2 regions of the Cytobacillus oceanisediminis genome follow, and region 1 is predicted to be linked to the other one. Evidence: riboswitches for the same ligand, from Rfam matches in the RefSeq annotation. Region 1 holds a riboswitch; the other holds the start of a gene.
The links. A riboswitch is a leader RNA that binds a small molecule or an ion and turns the genes downstream of it on or off. The one in region 1 is predicted to bind cobalamin.
Positions count from the first base shown of each region.

Region 1 (4,220 bases):
ATATCAATAACATTATCAAGCATTCGCACCTGAATTGGCACAAGCCTTTCAAGGACTCCTTCACTTATGGCCCGTGCAAGATTGATGGATGAAAGATTGCAGACAACGAAGTCTCCTGGCTGTTTTTCGATAATAATTCTCCCATCTCTTGTATATTCTTCAACCCTCTTTGTAACACTTTGGTTTTGTACGATCTCAGTGCACAGGTTGGTACAATAAATCATCCCGCAATGTGTATTGGCATTTTTCCGATTAACTTCATCCCGGTAGAACATGAATGGTGTCCCGGTTTCAAGCTGACTTCTCATGATGGATTTCATTATCTCGATAGCAGGCACTTTTTCCCTTGATAGAATCGGGTTATCTATGCACTCTTTATATTTCTGGCGGAATGAACCTTCGCCTTCTCCTTCGTCATAAAAATCTTCCAGAGAAAAGCCCATTACCTTGCGGACTTCATGGGGATCAAATAAATACCAATACCCGCGGCTTTCCACTTTTTCCATAAACAAATCCGGAATGCAGACACCCGTGAATAAATCATGTGTTCGCTGTCTTTCATCTCCATTGTTAAGCTTTGCATCTAGAAACGAGAAGATATCTTTATGCCAGACATCCAGATAGACGCTTATAGCACCCTGCCTTTGTCCCAGCTGGTCAACACTGACGGCTGTATTATTCAGCTGCTTCATCCAGGGAATCACACCTGAAGATGCACCCTTAAATCCTTTAATATCACTGCCTCTGCTGCGGATTTTCCCCAAATACACTCCGATTCCGCCGCCATTTTTAGACAGTGATGCAATATCGGTATTGCTGTCATATATTGAATCAAGACTGTCATCAACGGTCTCAATGAAACAGCTTGAAAGCTGTCCCCAGTTTTTCCCTGCATTAGCGAGTGTTGGAGTGGCAACAGTCATATACAAACCACTCATTGCCCAGTAAGCTTCTTTAATAAGTTCAAGCCGCTTACCCTTCGGCTCCATTTTCATCAGCACCATGCTGATGATCATGAACCGCTCCTGTGGAAGCTCATAGAGATTTTTCTGTTTGTCCCTGGCAAGATATCGGTCAGCCAGCATTTTTAACCCCAAATATGTAAATAAGCGGTCATTTTCTTTCCTAATAAAATGGGCCAGCTCATTTATTTCATCCTTTGAATACAGATCTAATAAATCCTGTTCATAAATTCCCAAAGCGGTCAGCCGTTCAATTAACGTATAAAAATGTTTGTAGCAATCATCCGGCTGGCATTCTCTGTTTTTTCCAGACTCAATATAGAGCTTCTTAAGAAGCAGGCATGAAGCGGCAAAAGTCCAATCAGGCTCATCAATGCTGATAAATGATAAACAATCCAGTATAAGCTGGTCATACATTGCCTCCGCTCCCAGCTGGCTCATTTCTTCTTTCCTTTTTAATAGCTGCCCAATGCCGAGCTGTGGAAATTCTGTCTTAAGTTCTTCTAAAATTTTTATCGGTTGTATGGTTTGGACCATCTTACTTCCTCCTAAAGGCAAAATAAAAATCCGCCCGGAAAATGAGCGGATCAAACGATAGTATAATAGCAGGAAGAAATGAAAAAACGGCCATTACGCGATCGTTTCATCATCTCAATCCCCGAAGATAAGAAACTTTCGATCGCCCTGGCAGGTCTCCTGGCTTGTGCTTCACTCTACTAAAAGCCCTTCCCATACAAGCGCCATGAAGCGTTTTGTACAGTGGCATGCTTTTTTCGTCTGCACTTACAGTTGCGGGGACAGCTTCGGTTTTACACCGAATTCCCTATTAAGTCCACTTAGGACACCAATCACGATCTATATGTAGTTTTTAATCTTAAAAATATATACTATATATTGTAGACGATTCTATCATACAGAGAAATAGATTACAAATTTTTAATCGTCAATGTTCGAAAAAAGAGCAGGGGGAGATTTCCCTCTGCTCTTTTATTTCTCATTCATGATTTTCCATTTCAATATCATGAGGTACCGGCTCTGGGGTAACCCAAAAAGAATCATATGCAGCATACAATGCCATTACAAGAACGAGGTAAGCAATCGCTGCACCTGCCCATTTTTTCATTATATCAGCCCCTCCAATTAAACATTTTTTTCATTAATTTTTACTCTTTGTAATCGAAGTGCGTTTAAAACGACAGATACGGAGCTGAACGCCATTGCAGCGCCGGCAAGCCAAGGTGCAAGGAACCCTAACGCAGCTACTGGGATGCCAAGTGTATTGTATGCAAATGCCCAGAAAAGATTTTGTTTTATATTCCTTATTGTTTTTTTACTCATTAGGATGGCGTCTGCAATACTATTTAAATCCCCTCTCATTAGAGTGATATCAGCTGCTTCCATCGCAACGTCTGTACCGGTTCCGATCGCCATTCCAATATCAGCTACAGCAAGTGCAGGTGCATCGTTTATGCCATCGCCGACCATGGCGACTTTTTTTCCCTGGTTCTGAAGTTTCTTTACTTCTTCTGCCTTGCCTTCAGGTAAAACCTCTGCAATTGCAGAGTCTATGCCCACTTCCTCAGCTATTGCCTGAGCCGTACGTTTGTTATCTCCCGTAATCATAATGACTTCAATCCCCAGTTTCCTTAAGCGATTGATTGCATCTCTGGAAGTTTCCTTTATTGTATCCGCAACTGCCACGATACCTGCATATTTGCCATCAACCGCGACAAGCATTGCCGTTTTTCCATTTTCCTCAAGTGTTTCCATTTCAAGTTTGGCTGACTGGACATTAACACCGTATTTGTCCATTAATCTTCTTGTACCTATTAGAAGGTCTTTGCCTTCCACTTTTGCTTTAATTCCATACCCGGGAATAGCTTCAAATTCCTCAGGATTAAATAGCGTGATCCCTTTATCCTTTATTCCCTTTACGATCGCTTCAGCCAATGGATGCTCAGACTGTTTCTCCGCTGACCCTACAAGCTGGAGAAATGTCCTCTCTTCAATGTTGCCTTCCGTAATCACATCTGTTAAAACCGGTTTGCCATGTGTAACTGTTCCAGTTTTATCAAGAACGACTGTAGTGATTTCATGTGTGAGCTCCAAGTGCTCTCCGCCTTTAAAAAGTACCCCATATTCCGCTGCCCGGCCGGAACCTGCCATTATAGAGGTTGGCGTCGCAAGACCTAGTGCACATGGACATGCAATCACCAGCACGGCAATCAATTTTTCGAGTGCTTCTGCAAAATCTCCAGGACTTACCCATATATACCACACCAGGAATGTTACCACAGCTATAGTCACAACAATGGGAACAAATATCCCAGAGATTCTGTCTGCCATTCGCTGTATGGGTGCTTTTGAACCTTGCGCTTCTTCAACCACTTTTATAATCTGTGACAGTGCTGTATCTTTGCCAACTTTTGTGGCTTTAATTTTCAGGAAGCCATTTTTGTTAATGGTAGACCCAATAACTGTGTCGCCTGCTGTTTTATCAACAGGTACACTTTCCCCTGTCAGCATGGATTCATCCAAAGCAGACTGCCCTTCGATAATTACACCATCAACCGGAATTTTTTCACCTGGCTTTACATATATGATATCCCCAGCAATAACTTCTTCAAGGGGAATTTCAATTTCTTCCCCTTCCCTTAAGACAGTTGCTGTTTTTGCCTGCAGACCCATAAGCTTTTTAATCGCTTCAGAAGAACGTCCCTTAGCCCGTGCTTCAAACAGCTTGCCTAAGATTATTAATGTTATAAGGATGGCACTTGTTTCGTAATAGAGTTCCACCATATGTGCATTGCTGCCAATTGATAAAATTGATTGGTATAAGCTATAGAAAAAAGCAGCAGAAGTACCGAGTGCAACCAGCACATCCATATTGGCGCTCTTATTTTTTAATGCCTTATATGCCCCGGCATAAAATTGCTTTCCTATGAAAAATTGCACGGGAGCTGCAAGCGCCAGCTGCACCCACGGATTCATAAACATATCGGGAACATAAATAAATGATGTAAACTCGAAATGTCCCACCATGGACCAGAATAAAGGAATGGAAAGAATTAAAGAGAAAATAAACTTGCCTTTTTGTTTCTCAATTTCCTTTTCCCGATATCCTTCGATATCTTCGTCTTTATCCATTTTTACTTTCGCCTGATACCCTAAATTTTCCACTTTCTTTATCATGTCCTGGATGGAGATTTGTTCAGGATTGTATTCAACAGTGCCAGTTTCAAGAGCCAGATTGACCAC
Region 1 covers NZ_CP065511.1:3,912,582-3,916,801, forward strand. The annotation lists gene IRB79_RS19550 (ribonucleoside-diphosphate reductase subunit alpha) at 1-1,499, opposite strand, end outside; cobalamin riboswitch at 1,633-1,826, opposite strand; gene IRB79_RS28070 (hypothetical protein) at 1,957-2,085, opposite strand; gene IRB79_RS19555 (heavy metal translocating P-type ATPase) at 2,103-4,220, opposite strand, start outside.

Region 2 (4,220 bases), 1.9 Mb from region 1:
GCGATTATTTTGCTGAGGGCAATGATAAGGAATACCTTAACAAACTCTGAAGGCTGCACAGAACCAAGTCCAGGAATGATATACCACAATGTAGCCCCTTTGCGCTCTGGTGCAATGCTTTCCGGTGCAATGAATAACCCGACAAGCAATAGGATGCCTAAACCATAAAGCAGCCAAGTGAGCCTCCGGATTTGCTCGCTGTCAAAATACATGACTATCGCTACAATCACGGCTCCAACAATATAATTTTTAATTTGTGAAATGACAAAATTCCCTTCATATTGATTGGAGGATTGTCCGCTGTAAATAGCGATGCAGCTGATGAGGAAAAATAGCAGCAGAAGAAAGCATAACGTCCAATCGAATCGGTCTGAGAATCTATTATTCTGGTTCATCTGTATACACCTGGTTTCTTTACCTTTTTACATTTTTATCCTAACAAAGAAAAATAACCCTTACAATGGAGAAACAGATTTCATTTTTTCTCTGCATGTAGTTAGACGAATGAATCAGCATGATAGTTTCCTGTATTTTCAAAAAAACCGGGCATTCTGCTATTTAAAATTTTTTCTCATCAGCAAAGATATTTTCATTCATTTTTGCTACAATAGGAGAATAAAATACTGGATGTTTTGACAGGCAGTTTCAAAAAGAAGCTGTCTTTTTAATAATTTGTGGAGGCGCTTGCGCTATTCTTAACTGTCTAGCCCAGCGCTTTTCTTTGAAAACACCAATTTGGGTAACGGTTCGGAGGTTTCGTCATTGAAAAGAAGGAATCATGCTATTCGTGATCTCATCTACATCCATCTTAATGAACAGGATCAGTATGTGATGACTTATGGAATTGAGTTTGCAGAGTTTGCCCAAACTCTTTCAGATTCTATTAATAATCTGCTGTTGTTAAAGCATCGTTTTGAACATGGGGACTTTAATACTCACACGATGTTCGATTATGTCTCAAGGGACAAGCTGGGCAGGCTGGTTGAGGATGATGTATACGGCTATGGCGATTTTTGCTGGATCGACTTCGAGGAAGAGGAAGCGGTAAATGAGCTTCCCGGCCAGACAATTGCTGAACTTCTTTATCTCGGCCATGTCAAAGAACATCTTAAACCGCCTTTTTACAATTATCTGAGCAATCGATATGTGTACCTTGCCCATGATGATGGCTGGTTTAACCGCACATATTATCGCGATCTGAACGATTTTTACCGTATGCTTGGGGAAGTAATCCCCGGTAAAATGGGACAGATGAAAGTCGAAAAAACGCTCCTTGGCATTAAAAAGAAAAAGACGTATCCTCCAATTACCAGAGATGTCCTGCTTTCCTTAAAGTCTCTTATGAAAGAAGGAGCGGTCCTTTCCATCAAGGATATCGAACAGAATCGGGTCCGGATAGAAATTCCTATTTGGATTATTGGTGATTTTGCGAATATGGATGATATGTATGATGAGTATGAAGCCATTGTGAAAGAGCCATGTGAGGCGAAGGTTGTGTTCGATAAGAAAACAAGAGAATGGAAAATATACTCGCGTTAGAATTCTGAACTTTTTTACAACATTCAGCAAATTTCTCTTACTTTTTCTGCGGGATGGTGTATAATCGGAGGTAGAAAATTTTATATCCGCATAGAACAGGTGTCTTCCCAAAAGGGTTTTAAAAGCAGGCTCTTTTGAAGACTTAATAGGGAAGCTGGTGAAATTCCAGCGCGGTCCCGCCACTGTAAATGGAAGCTGTCTGCAAATCCACTGTACATGAATGTATGGGAAGGAGCAGAACGCATTGACCATGAGCCAGGAGACCTGCCTGATTCTTAAGCACCCATAAACCTACGAGGATAGGGAGGTGTTTGGTCCGGCCATCCTTTCTGCACTAATTGATAAATGACCATACCAACATCTCCTTGCCGTTCGAGGAGATGTTTTTTTATTTTAAAGGTGGTGACAGGCACCACCCGAATTTTGTCGAAAGTTCTAGGAGGATTGCTGAGTATGAGAAAGTTTTATGCATTTTTATTAACGATGCTTCTGGCTGCAGGAGTGCTTGCAGGCTGCGGAGAGAGTGCTGAACAGCCTAAAGAAGAGAAAAAAGTTGAGGAAGGGCAGAATGCCGGCGGAGAAGCGACTGCATTTCCTGTAACGATAAAGGATGCTCTTGATAATGAAATCGTCATTGAGTCCAAGCCTGAAAGAATCGTGTCTATGATTCCAAGCAATACCGAAATTGCCTTTGAATTGGGGCTTGGAGAAGAAGTTGTCGGAGTCTCCGATTTTGATAACTACCCGCCCGAAGCTACAGAAAAAGAAAAGATTGGCGGCATGGAATTTAATGTCGAGAAAATCATCTCTTTAAACCCGGATCTTGTCCTTGCGCACGCTTCAAGCGCACATAATTCAGAAGCAGGCCTTCAGCAATTAAGGGATGCAGGTGTGACCGTCCTTGTTGTCAATGATGCGAAGAGCTTTGATCAGGTTTTTGAATCCATTGAAATGGTTGGAACCGCAGCGGGGGAGAAAGATAAAGCAGAGCAGCTCGTTTCAGACATGAAGAGCAAGCTCGAGGAAATTAAAACAAAAGCTCAGGGCATAAAAGAAGAAGACCGCAAATCGGTATTCGTGGAAGTTTCACCTGCTCCTGAAATCTATACGGCTGGTACAAAAACATTTATGGACGAAATGTTAAGTGCCATTAATGCAGAAAATATCATTACAGAAGAAGGATGGCCTAAGATGGATCCGGAAGCGATTATCGAACGGAATCCGGATGTAATCATCACAACTCATGGCTATTACACTGAAGATGCTGTTGGCAATGTAATGAGCAGGGATGGCTGGCAGGATATAACCGCAGTGAAAAATAAGCAGGTTGCCGATGTTGATTCCGATATGGTAACCCGCTCTGGCCCTCGTATTATTGAAGGAGTCGAGGAACTTGCAAAAGCAGTATATCCGGACGTATTTAAATAATAAATTTTTAGCTTATATAACAGCAGCAGCTTTCCTGCTTTGTGCCATGCTGATGGGGATTTCAATTGGAACAGTGTCTGTTCACCCCATGACGATTTTCAGAGTATTAAGCGCTGAGATTTTTCCTTTTATTTCATTGGGAAACACGGATGCTATGCATTCAAATATCATTATGAATATTCGCCTGCCGCGCGTATTGCTGGCTGGCTTAGTAGGGGCGTCTCTTGCAATTGCGGGAGCCGCCTTTCAAGGTTTATTAAGAAACCCGCTGGCAGATCCATATACAATTGGAGTTTCTTCCGGGGCTTCACTCGGTGCTGTTTTAACATTGTTCTTAGGATTATCCATTCCGTTTGCAGGAATGTTTACACTGCCTTTATTCAGCATCTTATTTTCCTTTTTAACCATTTTTGCCGTTTTACTATTTGCCAGAAATATTGAAAGATCCATGAAAGTGGAAACGATTATTTTAACAGGCATCATCTTCAGTTCTTTTCTTGGCGCCCTAATTTCTCTGATGATTGCCCTGACTGGAGAGGAGCTTAGACAGATTATTGGCTGGCTTCTTGGCAGTGTATCTATGAGAGGCTGGGCGTATATTAATATTATCCTTCCGTTTTTTGTGATAGGTGCCCTCCTTCTTTTAGTGAACAGCAAGGAGCTTAATGCCATGAGTTTCGGAGAAGAAAAGGCCCAGCATATAGGGGTGGACGTTCAGAAGAGAAAAATGATGGTCCTGATAGCGGGTTCCATCTTAACGGGTGCAGCTGTTGCTGTGTCTGGAACGATAGGATTTGTCGGGCTTGTGATCCCTCATCTGACCAGGCTGTTATGGGGACCGGATCATAGGCACCTATTGCCGCTATCCATTCTGATGGGTGCAGGTTTTCTTATTATTGCCGATCTGGTTTCACGGACGATCATTGCACCTACCGAGCTTCCAATCGGTGTGATTACAGCGATAATCGGCGCGCCTACGTTTGCCATTATTTTAATTAAAAGAAAGAATAAACTTTGAACTTCGATAACTGTCCAGCGCAAGCGTACACCCATTCAAGGGGGAGCACCAAGGGGAAAGCTTCCTTGGATTATCTTCGCAGGAACAAGCGGTTTTTACTTGTTCCGAAGGCATATCTCAGTTCAGAAAGAAGTGGTTAATCATGCTAAGCGTTCAGCAAGTTACTGGCGGATATGCCGGTGCACCGGTTGTGAATAATATCAGTTTTGAAGTGGAAAAAGGGGAGCTTTTCGGA
Region 2 covers NZ_CP065511.1:469,471-473,690, forward strand. The annotation lists gene IRB79_RS02445 (FtsW/RodA/SpoVE family cell cycle protein) at 1-395, opposite strand, end outside; gene IRB79_RS02450 (hypothetical protein) at 763-1,539, shown strand; cobalamin riboswitch at 1,620-1,825, shown strand; gene IRB79_RS02455 (ABC transporter substrate-binding protein) at 1,993-2,967, shown strand; gene IRB79_RS02460 (FecCD family ABC transporter permease) at 2,933-3,985, shown strand; gene IRB79_RS02465 (adenosylcobinamide amidohydrolase) at 4,128-4,220, shown strand, end outside.
Region 2: linked by a shared signal. The riboswitch ahead of IRB79_RS02455 (ABC transporter substrate-binding protein) and the one ahead of IRB79_RS19550 (ribonucleoside-diphosphate reductase subunit alpha) in region 1 are both predicted to bind cobalamin.